DNA from 2 places in the Pelosinus fermentans DSM 17108 genome. Region 2 is predicted to be linked to the other one. Evidence: riboswitches for the same ligand, from Rfam matches in the RefSeq annotation. Region 2 holds a riboswitch; the other holds the start of a gene.
The links. Region 2 has a riboswitch for magnesium ahead of FR7_RS01105 (ABC transporter permease). Riboswitches for the same ligand answer to the same signal wherever they lie in the genome.
Positions count from the first base shown of each region.

Region 1: linked by a shared signal. The riboswitch ahead of FR7_RS20840 (magnesium transporter) and the one ahead of FR7_RS01105 (ABC transporter permease) in region 2 are both predicted to bind magnesium.

Region 1 covers NZ_AKVN02000001.1:4,537,558-4,544,318, forward strand. Annotated here, with positions in the region: gene nfsA (oxygen-insensitive NADPH nitroreductase) at 1-136, shown strand, start outside; gene FR7_RS20830 (nitroreductase family protein) at 397-963, opposite strand; gene FR7_RS20835 (Nramp family divalent metal transporter) at 1,056-2,312, opposite strand; gene FR7_RS20840 (magnesium transporter) at 2,333-3,622, opposite strand; M-box (ykoK) riboswitch at 3,835-4,006, opposite strand; M-box (ykoK) riboswitch at 4,139-4,315, opposite strand; gene FR7_RS20845 (DMT family transporter) at 4,603-5,538, opposite strand; gene FR7_RS20850 (ABC transporter substrate-binding protein) at 5,874-6,761, shown strand, end outside.
Region 2 covers NZ_AKVN02000001.1:233,881-240,641, forward strand. Annotated here, with positions in the region: gene FR7_RS01075 (amino acid permease) at 1-623, shown strand, start outside; gene FR7_RS01080 (hypothetical protein) at 680-922, shown strand; gene FR7_RS01085 (helix-turn-helix domain-containing protein) at 1,087-1,329, opposite strand; gene FR7_RS01090 (hypothetical protein) at 1,727-2,056, shown strand; gene FR7_RS01095 (GNAT family N-acetyltransferase) at 2,340-2,771, shown strand; M-box (ykoK) riboswitch at 3,271-3,447, shown strand; gene FR7_RS01105 (ABC transporter permease) at 3,630-5,372, shown strand; gene FR7_RS01110 (ABC transporter ATP-binding protein) at 5,386-6,666, shown strand.

The sequences.
Region 1 (6,761 bases), 4.3 Mb from region 2:
TAGAGATTATTACATCGCAAGAACCAATGGGGAAAGAAGCAATACCTGGACAGAAGGTATGTCGACTTTCCTAAAAGACAAGCAGCGCCCTCATATGAAAAACTTCTTGGAAACTAAGGGTTTTGAAATGAAATAATGCTCTATATACTAACAAAGAACCACATAGAGCATAGAAAAGCTGGCACATCTTTAAAAGATCCGATTCCTGATGCTAATTTCATTTACATGGTCAGACCACCAAGCCACCTTGAATCGTGATATAATAAAAGATTACCATATTCATTGTTGCTCATCGTGTTGCATGATATATATCAATAGGCTGCCTCACTACATAAACAATCGTAGTGAGGCAGCCTGCATTATAAGTCTTATTAAAATTTTCCCTTACTTCGGTGATCATTCCAAAATTATGTCTTTTAACTTACGTTTTGGTACATGATGTTCCAAATTTGTATCTCGCCAGTATTTTATATCATCCCCATCTTCAATTTCATCGAGAATAACAGTTTCTTTTGGCTTGCCCAGAGCAATAACCAACAGAATTTCATATTGATCGGAAATCTGCAATGTAGCCTTTAGCTCATCGCGCTTAATACTTTGGATCATGCATCCACCAAGATCCATGGAGCGTGCTCCAAGCAAAATACTTTGTGCTGCAATTCCATGATCAACACCACTCGGTCCTATATTTGTATCTTGAAGAATCACAATATAACCAGAAGGTCGTTCTCCTTTTTCTGGTCCTGCCCATTCCTTTAAATAACCCGCCCAAAGTAAATGGGGGAATATTAATTCATTCTTTGTTTTATCCCCTGATATGATATATTTTAAAGGCTGTTTATTAGCTCCTGAAGGCGATAATCTCCCATAATTAACAAGCTCTCTTAACCGTTCCTCTGAGATACTGTGTTCTTCATAAAAACGTCGATAGGATCGATTGGAAACAATTAAATCATAAAACATATGGCTAATTCCCCCCATTTTATATTTAAAAGTTTCTTTCGACATCCCCCTTGTTTTAACCTTTAATTTCCAATACCAGTTTTTAGTCTTCTTTATAGCCCTAAGTACTTTACTAAATTCTCCATAAAATCCGGCATTAACGTAGACGCTAATAACATGAAGGTCAATACAATTAACACCACGGTAAACGTCCATGAGACCACATTATACCATGCAGAATTTACATAATTACCCATAATGCTTTTATTATTAGCGATCAGCACCATAAAAATGAGAATGGGGGGCAAAAGCGTACCGTTAACCACTTGAGAGGTAAGCATCACTTGATACAACGACAAATCCGGCCATAGTACTAATCCGGCACCAATAACGATTAAGGCTGTATATAGACCAAAAAAAGCAGGAGCTTCTTTATATGTTTTACTAACACCGCTTTCAAAACCTAATGCCTCACAAACAGCATAGGCCGTACTAAGAGGCAATATAAATGCCGCCAACATAGAGGCACCCAACAAACCAAAAGAAAATAGCAAACTGGCATATTCACCAGCCATTGGTTTTAATGCCATCGCTGCATCCTTAACTGTATCAATGGCAATATTATTCGCATATAAAGTGGCTGCCGTTGCCACGATAATGAAAAAAGCAATCAGCCACGTAAAAAACGCGCCAAACATCACATCCCAAAAAGTATACTTGTAATCTTCGGCAGTAATTCCTTTATCAACAATCGATGCCTGAAGATAAAACTGTCCCCAGGGCGTAATCGTAGTGCCAATTACACCAATCGCCATGATTAGAAAGTCCGCATCAGGAGAAAAAGTAGGCGTAATTGATGCAACGAATACTTCTCCCCATGGAGGATCAATAATGATGCCTGAAATCACATAGCTTAAAAAAGTGGCACATAACACTAAGAAAACCTTTTCGATTTTTCCATAATCTGCTTTCAGTACCAACCACCAGATTAAAAATGCCATAATGGGTACTGCAATATATTTACTCACGCCAAAAATTTCAAAGCTAGTTGCAATCCCTGAAAACTCGGATGCCGTAGTACCAATATTAGCAATTAGCAGCACACTCATCGCAAAAAAAGTCCATTTAACACCAAATAATTCACGAATCAAATCAGATAGCCCCCGTCCTGTAACAGCCCCTGTCCTTGCTGATATCTCTTGGGCAATCGCCAGGCAAAAACTACTGATCAGTATAATAAATAGCAGTCCATAGCCATATTTTGCTCCAGCAGCAGCATAGGTGGCAATACCGCCAGCATCATTATCGGCAAATGCTGTGACAATTCCCGGTCCCATTACAGCTAGGAATAATCCTAATCTCTTACGCATATTCTTTATTGCATTCATCTTTATCGCCCCCGCCCTGCCGTTTTTGTTAAGGCAAACCAGGAGTATGTATCCAGCTTGCCACGCTCTGGCATTAATATATCAAGAATATCATCGACTGTAACAATTCCTACCATAACATTCTGTTCATCGACCACTGGTACCGCCAATAAGCTATATTTATTAATGACTTCCGCCACTTTTTGATAATTATCTTCATCCTGTACTACAGCCACTTTCGTATGCATCAATTCTTTTAAGGTAGTTTGGGGCGCAGCAACAATTAATTCTCGCAATGACAGAACGCCTTGAAGGTGTTCTTCATCATCCATAACATATAGATAATAAATGGTTTCCGCTGTGGGTGATAATTCTCGCAGCTGATTGATAGCCTCTTCTGTGGTAATATGAGAAGAAAATGCAATAAACTCATTAGTCATTAAGGCGCCAGCAGTTCCTTGCTCATATTGCATGAGTTCTCTAACTTCCTCAGCATCATCACTTTCCATCAATTGCAGCAATCCTTCGGATTTCTCTACCGGCAGCTCACCCAAAATATCAGCGGCTTCATCTGGGGCCATTTCTTCTAGAATGTCAGATGCCCGCTGCGCATCCATTTGTTCAATAATTTCTACCTGAGTATCCAGATTTAATTCTGCCAACGTATCAATTGCCTGTTGATCATCTAAGTTTTCTATAAAGTTGGCCCGGCGTTTATAATCCATTTCCTCGATCAATTCTGCAATATCTGCAGGATGCAGTTCTGTCAGCTGCTGCTTTAAGCGATTGAGCTGAAGGTGTGAATTCCAGCTTTCCAAGGGCTTAATAAACTCTAAAATCAGCCAATTTTGTTTGAACTTTGTAAAGAGAAATTCCAAACCCAATCGCCGGAACAAACCACGCACACCAATGTCAACAGCGACTAACACCATATGCTGCTTTCCATCCTGCACCACCCAGGATAATATAATATCGTTTACCCTTACCATTTTGGAACCTTTAATATCAATGATTTGCTTATCCAGCAGCCATTTGCTGGCATAAATATCATTTTCATGCAGAGGAACGGTTTGATCTACAGTGAAATTTTCGACAAGCTCTACCCTGTCATTGTCACGAAGCACAATCCATTCGATTGGAATCAGATTATGTATTTTATTTGCATATTTGACACCAATGACCCGAGGATATACGCCTTCCCAGCGTACTGCGATGTCCTTTACCCGCCCAAAACGATTCCCCGCTTTATCATAAATCGACTGACCGATTAATTGACTAAAGTAGAATTCACCTACCATTTTTAATGCGTTCATATTTTATTCCTCCTTCTTTGCCTGGAGTCCGCCCGCCTTAACGTGAACAGACAAGTTGATATATTGATATTTGCTTATATGGTCACTGGGTCCGGAATCCATAAAACCACCTCCTATTCCTTCTTTGCTTTCCTATGGGAATGGATAATAAAAGACCTTCTCTCATTTAGATAAGAAGGTCTTTTCATGCTGCCATGATCCATACTTGCTTTGACCTTCTCCAATCGTTGAGTTTTAGCACTGCATAACGTAGAGGTACACTATTCCTCAGCCACCTTGAGTAAAACCTTAATTCGGTAATACCTGTTCTACCCATTGGCGTCTTTCGACGTTTCCGGGCAGTGGCCTGTGTTTATGCAGGAGCCTCACCTAACGAAGAAGTTCTATATTTATATGTTTGATTTTCTTGCCTTTTACTATAGTATATCCTGCTACAGCCGCATTGTTCATCCAAAACAAGAAAATAGATAAAGCCCCCGTTACCGGAAGGCTTAAAAAGCGAATTTAATATATTCACACCTTCCCCACTCGTACGAGTTTTGGCACTGCATAACGTAGAGTACAAACCAAAAAGCCTCAGCCACCTTAAGTAAAACCTTAATCCGGTAATACCTGTTCTACCCATTGGCGTCTCTCGACATTTCCGGGCAGTGGCCTATGTTTATGCAGGAGCCTCACCTAACGAAGAATTATTTTTCTACTATGAGCGTACTACCTTTATCGAAATGTGTCAATACCTATTTCACATTTCGTCAAATGTTTAATTCCCTTAATAATATGATCTTATAGCAGAAAAACGATCATCAATAACGATTACAGTCTTAAATCTCCCGTTATGTCTATTTTTATCCCTTTACCTCTTTAATATGCGCTCTTTCTTTCTATTCTTCTAAATCCTTAACTGACATACACAAAGGGTTATATTTCTATAATCTTTGCATACTCCTTTGTGTGCCGCAGCAGCGGCATTCTACACATCTTTATGGTACCAGTTTATTAGAATCCGAATCTACTATCGCATCATTTACACGCTCTTTTGATCTTGTCAAATTTTGCAGCTGAGATAAAAGCATCCCAGCGAACATGATGACACACCCTAACGTTTCCTGAAAACCTAACCTTTCATTTAAAATCAACCAGCCGCCAATGGCAGCAAATACGGTTTCCATGCTAAGAATAATGGCAGCATGAGAGGGCTGGGCACTTTTCTGCGCAACAACTTGCAAGGTATAAGCAACGCCTACAGAAAAAATACCGCCATATAAAATGGGCACAGCAGCTTGATAAATAGACTCAATACGAATCGTTTCCAAAAATAATGCCGCAATTAAACTTAAAATAGAACAAGTAACAAACTGAAAAAAAGCTAACTTCAATACAGGAACTCGACAAGAAAAATGATCAATTACTAAAATGTGAATGGCCCAAAAAAAAGCTCCTATAAGTTCCAGTACCTCTCCATAGGAAATATAAAGACCCTCTTTCACACAGAGAAGATATAAACCCACAACGGCAATTACAGAACCAATCCAAGTGCTCATGCTGACGTATTGTTTTAAAAGAATTCCTAAAATGGGTACGATTACAATATATAGACAAGTGATGAATGCAGCTTTCCCCGCCGTTGTATAGATTAAGCCGATTTGCTGCAAGGTTGCGGCAATAAACAATACTACACCAGCAATCATCCCCGCTATAATTACCTGTCTTGCATTATCCTCCACCTGAATGTCCTTGGGAGAACGATTTTGATAATAAAGAATCAAGGGGATTAAAGAAAGACTCCCCAAAGCAAATCGCACACCATTAAAAGTGAAGGGCCCTACATATTCCATCCCTACTCGCTGCGCCACAAAAGCCAATCCCCAAATAGCTGCGGCAAGTAGAAGTAATAAATTCGATCTTAGTATACTCATAATAACCCACTCTCTAATTTGTTATTTTAATTAAGATACAATCTATCACATATAACAATATTAGTCAAAAACTAAGTCTTTATTAACTTCCATAGTATCTATAAAAAAGCACTTTAGAATTTGGCTCAACACCAAAATGTCCACTTCACACGATTGTCATTGCGAGGAGGCGACAGCCGACGTGGCAATCTCTACTGCCACCCAGCTGACAGAACGTCAAGCGTACTTTCTGGTGAAGACCCTAGGAATTTAATATAGACTTAATCTTTTTCTAACAATAAACCTCTCTTTAAAAGATATTATTATACATATAATTTATCTAGGGGGGACAAACATTGAAAAGAATAACTCGGCTATTTGTCTTATTCTGTATCGGAGCATTCACTATTGCAGCTTTAGGATGCGGCAGTTCTCAAAACGCATCCTCAAAAAACTCAGGCAAGGTTATGATTGAATATTGGCATGTAAATGCTGAAAGTTTTGGCGGTCCTTCCGTTAAACAACTGGTGGAACAATTCAATAAAGAAAATCCTGATATTGAAGTCGTAGAAAAATATAACCCTGACATGTATAAAGGGTTAACACAAAACTTGCAGGCGGCTATGGCATCTGGAAAAAATCCCGATGTTGTACAAATGGGGTATAGTTACTTAAATTATGCAGGTGAAAATTTAAAGTATGCGTCTATACCAGATATCATCACAAAACTATCACCAGAAGATAACACCTACTTGCAAGATAATTTCCTGCCAAATGTACTGGCTTTAGCTACAACTGATGATGGTAAACAAATCGGACTTCCTTACTCTGTCAGTGTACCTGTACTCTACTATAATCCAGATATTTTCACACAAGCTGGTTTAGATCCTAACCGGCCGCCACGCACTTGGCAGGAAGTAACACAATATGCCAAAACTATTAAAGAGAAAACTGGCATTACGGGGTTCTTTATGCAGGAATTTGCTGACAACTGGGCGCAACAAGCCTTGATAGAATCGAACGGCGGACAAATTTTAGCAAAGAAAGCTGGCCGCACTGTGGCTGGTTTTGACACTCCCGAAGCATCCGCGGCCTATCAGGTACTAGCTGATATGGTGAAAAGCGGTGACGGTCTGCACGCAACAAACGAAGAAGGCTTCCAAGCTTTCTTAAGCGGAAAATTAGGTATGGTATGCACAACAATTGGCAAACGGGATAATTTTGAAAAAAGTGCTAAATTCACC
Region 2 (6,761 bases):
AAGATCAAAATGGTAAGCTTACGGGATTTGATATAGAACTCATTAATATCATTGCAGAAAAGGCAGATTTAAAAGTCAATTATCGAATGGTTTCGTTAGAATATATTTTTGAAGCGGTAAACCATGACTATGCTGACATCGCGATATGTTCTTTATCGGTAACACCAGAAAGGCAAAAGAGTGTCAATTTTACGAAACCTTATATTGAAAAAGGCGGCTTAGCCCTATTAGCCAGGCAAGGAGCGTCGATTCAAGGTGTGAAAGACTTGGCAGGTAAGGTCGCAGGTGTGCCGCAAGGATCGACGAGTGAAGTATTCATCCGCAATAACAGTAACGCAAGAATACAGGTTTTTCAGTCCAACTTGGATATGATCCAAGCTTTTAATCAAGGATGGATTGATGTAATCGCTTTTGATAAGCTAACATTAGAATATTTCATATCACAAAAAATGCTTGCTTATCCCGTGGAGCTGCAAGTGATCCATCAAGAAGACTATGCAATTGCTTTTTCCAATAAGAATAAGGCGATCGGTGAAAAGATTAATAAGATTATATCAGACATGAGGAAAAACGGTGAATTGGAAGCATTGTATCAAAAATGGTTTAATAATGTGAGTATATAATGGAATGAGCAGATGGTGCATGCTTGCTGATAATATATGGATACGAGGTGATGAGTATGAAGCCTACAACGATTTGTGAACAATTAGAATCTGTGATCCAAAAGCTTACTTCTATAAAGGCGAGTGATATTGATAGTGTGGAAGATGCATTTAAAGATCTTTTGCATTGTGAGACGAATACTATGAAGCTTTATGATGAAATAAAAGGCGAAATTTTACGGGTTCATAGTGAAGAGGTGACGGATGAAGAGTTTAGACAAAAGATGAACCTGGCAGTTAAAAAAATTATTAGTAATTAGTCAGTATGTTTCCCTCGTGTTTTGTCGATGTATTTGTTTTACTAGGAAACTTGTTAAAATAGCCAGAATAATCTTTAAAAGCTGTTGATATAAAGATTCCCGGCCTGCGTTATTTACTTGAAAAGAATAAAAGCGATATCTCACATGCTATAGAGATATCGCTTTTATTTATTTTCTTCAATTGGTATAAAAAACTTGATTATATCTACGTCTAAGCCATCAGCAATAGCAAATAGAACATCTAGTGAATAGGCTTTTGTGGAATTAGGTGCTTCGATCTTACTCAGATAGCTCTTGCTGATGTTAATCTTATCAGCGAGTTCATCCTGGGAAAATCCTCTTTTCATACGATAATAAGCAATTTTTTTAGCTATCTGTCGATAACGTTCATCATAACTGGTTTTCATAATCGCTTCACCCCTATAATGAAATTATAGAGGGGTTTCACTAATAGTGTGTTACACCTATGGTGAAATAAAATTCTGTCAATTTATTGCACTTATAGTGATATTTATGTATAATAGGTTAAAGCTGATTACAAAATTTTTATTTGAAAGTTATTAAGTTAAAAACATCGATATCTTTAAGATAGTAGCTACGATATTAACAATCAGTAGTAGTTTGTTGTACCTATTATCGATTATTATGAATGAATACACAGATAAGAATAACCTTTGTCAAATGGCTGGCAAAGGTTATTCTTTCCCAATTATAAAATACGGATTAGCGTAGCTTTTTCGAATGTTTTAAGAGAAATAAGCAATTGATATGAGAAATTTATTTATCAATGAGGGGAGGAACAATATGAAAGTATATATTCGAGAGCCAATGACAGGAAAGATATTAGCTTATTGGGATGGTGAATACGTACGTAAACCTTATAGTGGTGAAGTGATTGTATCAATTGATGGCGATTATATTCGTAAGGGAGTAAGTAATGGAGAAAATTTAGCTATTTTGGATGGCGCTTTTATCAGGGACGGTGCCTTGAAAGGAAGGATAGTGGCTAATATTGAGAAAGATTATATTTGCGCTGGAGTATGTGGTGGAAATATACTTTATTTAATTGATAGTGGTGTAACGGATATTGAAAAATGTGCATTAGCAGTTGCAATATTAATGATCGTTAATTAATATTAGATTCGTATGGCGTTAATTTTAAATAATGGGTAGATTCTTGAAAAAGTTCATTAAAACAAATCATCAATCCAGAAGGGATCATTGACGAAAAGTGTAAATTAGTAATAGAATTAATTACAGCAGACTAGCAAATCTGCTAGAGGCTGTATTCCATGAGTTTGGAGTACGGTTTTTATTTTTAGATGGAACCAGGTACCCGTTCTAAAAATAAAACGATTATAGGCTTATAATATTAATGAGTATGATTACCGATATCTGATATAAAGGAGAGAGTTGTTTGGAGGATATAATTATCATACGGGAAATGAGTATTGAGGATTACGAACAAGTAATAAGGCTTTGGTCAAGCATTGAAGGGATAGGTTTAAGTGATGCGGATACTCAAGTAAATATAAATAAGTTTTTAAAACGAAATGTTGGTTTGAGTTTTGTCGCTGAAGACAACGGGCAACAGATTGTGGGTGCCATATTATGTGGACATGATGGGAGAAGAGGATATCTCCATCACTTAGCTGTGAGTTCTATTTGCAGGAAAAAAGGAATTGCAAGCAGATTAGTCAAAAACTGCTTTGCAAAGCTTAAAGAAGAAGGCATAAGTAAATGTCATTTATTTGTGTTTTCGAATAACCAGCAAGGTATGAACTTCTGGAGGCATATCAAGTTTCATAAAAGAAATGATTTAAATATTTTTTCAAAGGTCATTGAATAATCTATGTTATTTGGGAAATGAGTACAAGCAGATACTTATGATGAACATAGAGAGCCTACAGTAATATTGAAGTAAGGTTACAATACTAAGAGTACAACAAATCTTATTATACGAGGAGTGTTCCCATGTGGACATGAGCAATATATATCTATTTATTTCTATATCGTTTATTCTACTGATATCACCCGGACCAAACACGATATATGTTTTTACCAAAGGGATGACCGAGGGACGTAAAGCAGTGTTTAAGGCAGTATTGGCAGCTTCTTTAGGTTAGCAGTACTATTACAAGTATCATCGTTAGCGTTTTTTATTGTAGAAATATAAAAAACAACGTAAAACAGCGATATAAATGAGTTTAGTAACTATGGGTAGATAAATGTGCTAAAATCATTTTTAAAAGTTGATTTATTTATCTTTTTGACTAAAAATAGACATTGACATTTTGCAAATGAGTTTGACATTCTTTGAGAATGATGGTATTCTAAGTCCAGATAATTGAATTCTTCGTTAGGTGAGGCTCCTGCATAAATACAGGCCACTGCCCAAAAACGTCGAGAGACACCAATGGGTATAACAGGTATTACCGGATTAAGGTTTTACATAATGTGGCTGAGTAATTTAAGTTCGTACTCTACGTTATGCAGTGCTAAAACTCAAACGAGTGAGGAAGGTTTATGCTTATAGTTTGATAATGAACAAAAGCCTTTCACTTTGTGGGAGGTTTTTTATTATTTTGGAAGGGGGTGGTAAGGATGGATTCGGATAGTAGTATAATGCAAATACTATTCTTAAATTGCGGGTTTTTATTACATTCTATTATTTTGCGAATAGTCTTACCACGAGGAGGAATTACCTATGGCATTTTTCTCAACCACTATACCAAAGCATCGTTTAAAATGGGTTGATGCGATTGTCCTAATTTTTGTTTTTGCAATACTCTATTCTGTATTAAATTTAGGCGCAAGTATGAATGTGCCCTTTTCATTAGAAGAACAAAGTAGAATTGAGCTTGATCCCTCGATGCTTCCTTATTACGCAGGACGTTCCTTACTGCGCATGTTTATCGCCTTTGGAGCATCGTTGATATTTACCCTTATTTATGGCTATATTGCCGCTAAAAGCCAGACTGCTGAAACGGTATTAATTCCCCTGCTTGATATGCTGCAGTCCATTCCTGTATTGGGATTTTTATCTGCAACTATTGTTGCTTTTATAGCGTTATTTCCTGGGAATTTACTGGGGGTCGAGCTTGCTTCCATCTTTGCTATTTTTACAGGGCAGGCTTGGAATATGACCTTTAGTTTCTATAACTCACTTAAAATGATTCCTAAAGATTTACAAGAAGCATCTAATGTTCTGCGTATGAACTGGTGGCAGCGGTTTTTAAAACTGGAATTACCTTTCTCTATGATTAGCCTGGTTTGGAATAGCATGATGTCATTTGGAGGAGGGTGGTTCTTTCTGGCCGCCAGCGAAGCGATTAGTGTATTGGGGCAGGATATACGATTGCCGGGAGTTGGTTCGTATCTTGCAACAGCAATTGAAGCTGGAGAGATGCAAGCTATCGCATACTCTATTGTAACTATGATTTTAATGATTACACTGGTTGACCAATTGTTTTGGAGACCGCTTGTAGTATGGAGCCAGAAATTTAAAATGGAGTTAACCGAATCAGTTGATGTTCCAACTTCCTTCGTGTATAACATATTATATCGATCAACTCTAATTAGCCTGCTGATGCGCATTTTAGTAACCCCACTTTGTAACGCAATCGATCGGCTGTTGGATAGAATGGCATTAGTAACCGAAAAGGCAGCACGGGATCTTCAAAGAGTATCCACATCCCTTATTATTACCAAACTGATCAAGGTTTTTCTTGCGGTAATTATTTTACGGTTCATGTACGAGCCTGTATATGAGGCGTTTATGCTGGTATCTTCTATGGATAACAGTAATTTAGCAGAAATAATACGGCTGGGTTTATATACCCTTGGGCGTGTCATGATAGCAGTTTTATTGGGGGCACTTTGGACTGTTCCGGTGGGAGTATGGATTGGTCTAAACCCAAGATTGGCAAAGGTGCTGCAACCAATAATTCAAATCGCAGCTTCTTTTCCGGCAAATATGATGTTCCCATTCATCACTATTTTATTCTTAAAGTATCAGGTAAACTTCGAGTGGGGATCGATTTTCCTTATGATGCTTGGAACGCAGTGGTATATTCTGTTTAATGTTATTGCAGGAACCATGTCCATTCCGAATGATTTGCATGAAGCTGGAGCTATTTTTAAACTGCAAGGATGGCAAAAATGGAAAACGCTGATTCTTCCAAGTATTTTTCCTTATCTGATCACTGGTATTATAACTGCATCTGGAGGTGCGTGGAACGCTAGTATTGTTTCAGAGATGGTAAGTTGGCATGATGAGCAACTAGTCGCAACTGGTATTGGTTCGTTCATTAGTAATGTCACTGATCAGGGCGATTGGGGCGGAATCATTTGGGGGATCACTGTCATGTGCGTGTTTGTAGTTCTAATAAATCGGTTTTTATGGAGACGTTTATATCAAATGGCTGAAACAAAGTATCATCTGGAATAGGGGGGGATTAAATATGAATACATTAATTAAAGTGAAAGATATAGATGTAAGTTTTGGTGCTAAAGGACAGGAGAATACAACTATACTTGAAGATATTAACTTGGAAATCAAAATAGGGGAGTTCCTTGCAATTCTTGGACCTTCGGGTTCGGGGAAATCTACTCTATTACGAATTATTGCGGGGCTTATTCCAGCTTCAAAGGGCAAAGTCACCTATTTGGGTAAGGATATTCAAGGGGTGAATCCTGGGGTTGCAATGGTATTTCAATCTTTCGCTTTATTTCCTTGGCTGACTGTCCTGGAAAATGTGCTAGTCGGTTTAGAATTCAAGAAACTTTCCAAAGCAGAAAAGTATGAGAAAGCATTAAAGGTTATTGATATCGTTGGCCTTGATGGTTTCGAAAACGCATATCCAAAAGAACTTTCCGGTGGAATGCGGCAGCGAGTGGGGATTGGCCGCGCCCTTGTAAGCGATCCTGATGTACTGTTGATGGACGAACCATTTTCCGCTTTGGATGTCCTTACTGCCGAAAATTTACGCCGTGACCTGTTAGAGTTGTGGTTAGATAAGAAGATCTCTACTAAGTCCATTATTTTAGTTACCCATGGTATTGAGGAAGCAGTGTATATGGCTGACCGTGCCGTAATTATTTCAAGTGGACCAGCTAAAGTCGTCGAAGATATTGCTATCGATATTCCTCGCTGGCGTGATAAAAAGGATGCTGATTTTACTGCCCTCGTAGATAAAATTTATTCTTTGATGACTAAGAAAGAGATGAAGCGCAGTGAGGATGCTGTATACCAGCCAAAGCCTATTACGGTACTTCCTCGTGTATCAGCCGGGGCGCTTACTGGTTTTCTTGAGTTATTAGAGGATCAAAATGAAAGAACAGATCTCTATAAATTGGCTGATCGTTTAGTAATGGACAGTGAAGACTTTTTTCCGATTATTGAATTAGCCTCATTGTTAGATTTTGCTAAGGTAGTGGAAGGAGATATCGAACTTACTCCAGAAGGGATTGAATTTGCGACGGCGACAGTATTGGAACGCAAAGAATTATTCAAAAAGCAATTATTAAAAAATGTTTCGTTTATGACACAAATGATCAATGTTCTGCAATCAAAATCCAATAAACATATGAATATAGAGTTCTTTGAAGACCTTATTGCCCGTACTCATGGAGATGCATTAGCGAAAACTCAAATTCAACTTTTGGTCAGTTGGGGACGTTATTCCGAACTTTTTGGATATGATGAAGCGACGAAATTAGTTTATCTTGAAAGTGAAGAGTAAGGGATGCCCCTATAGATAAATGAAGGGAGTTAAGTAAGAAGGTATTGATCATGCAAAAAAAGAACTTGCAATAACTATTTACCTATGGATAGTTA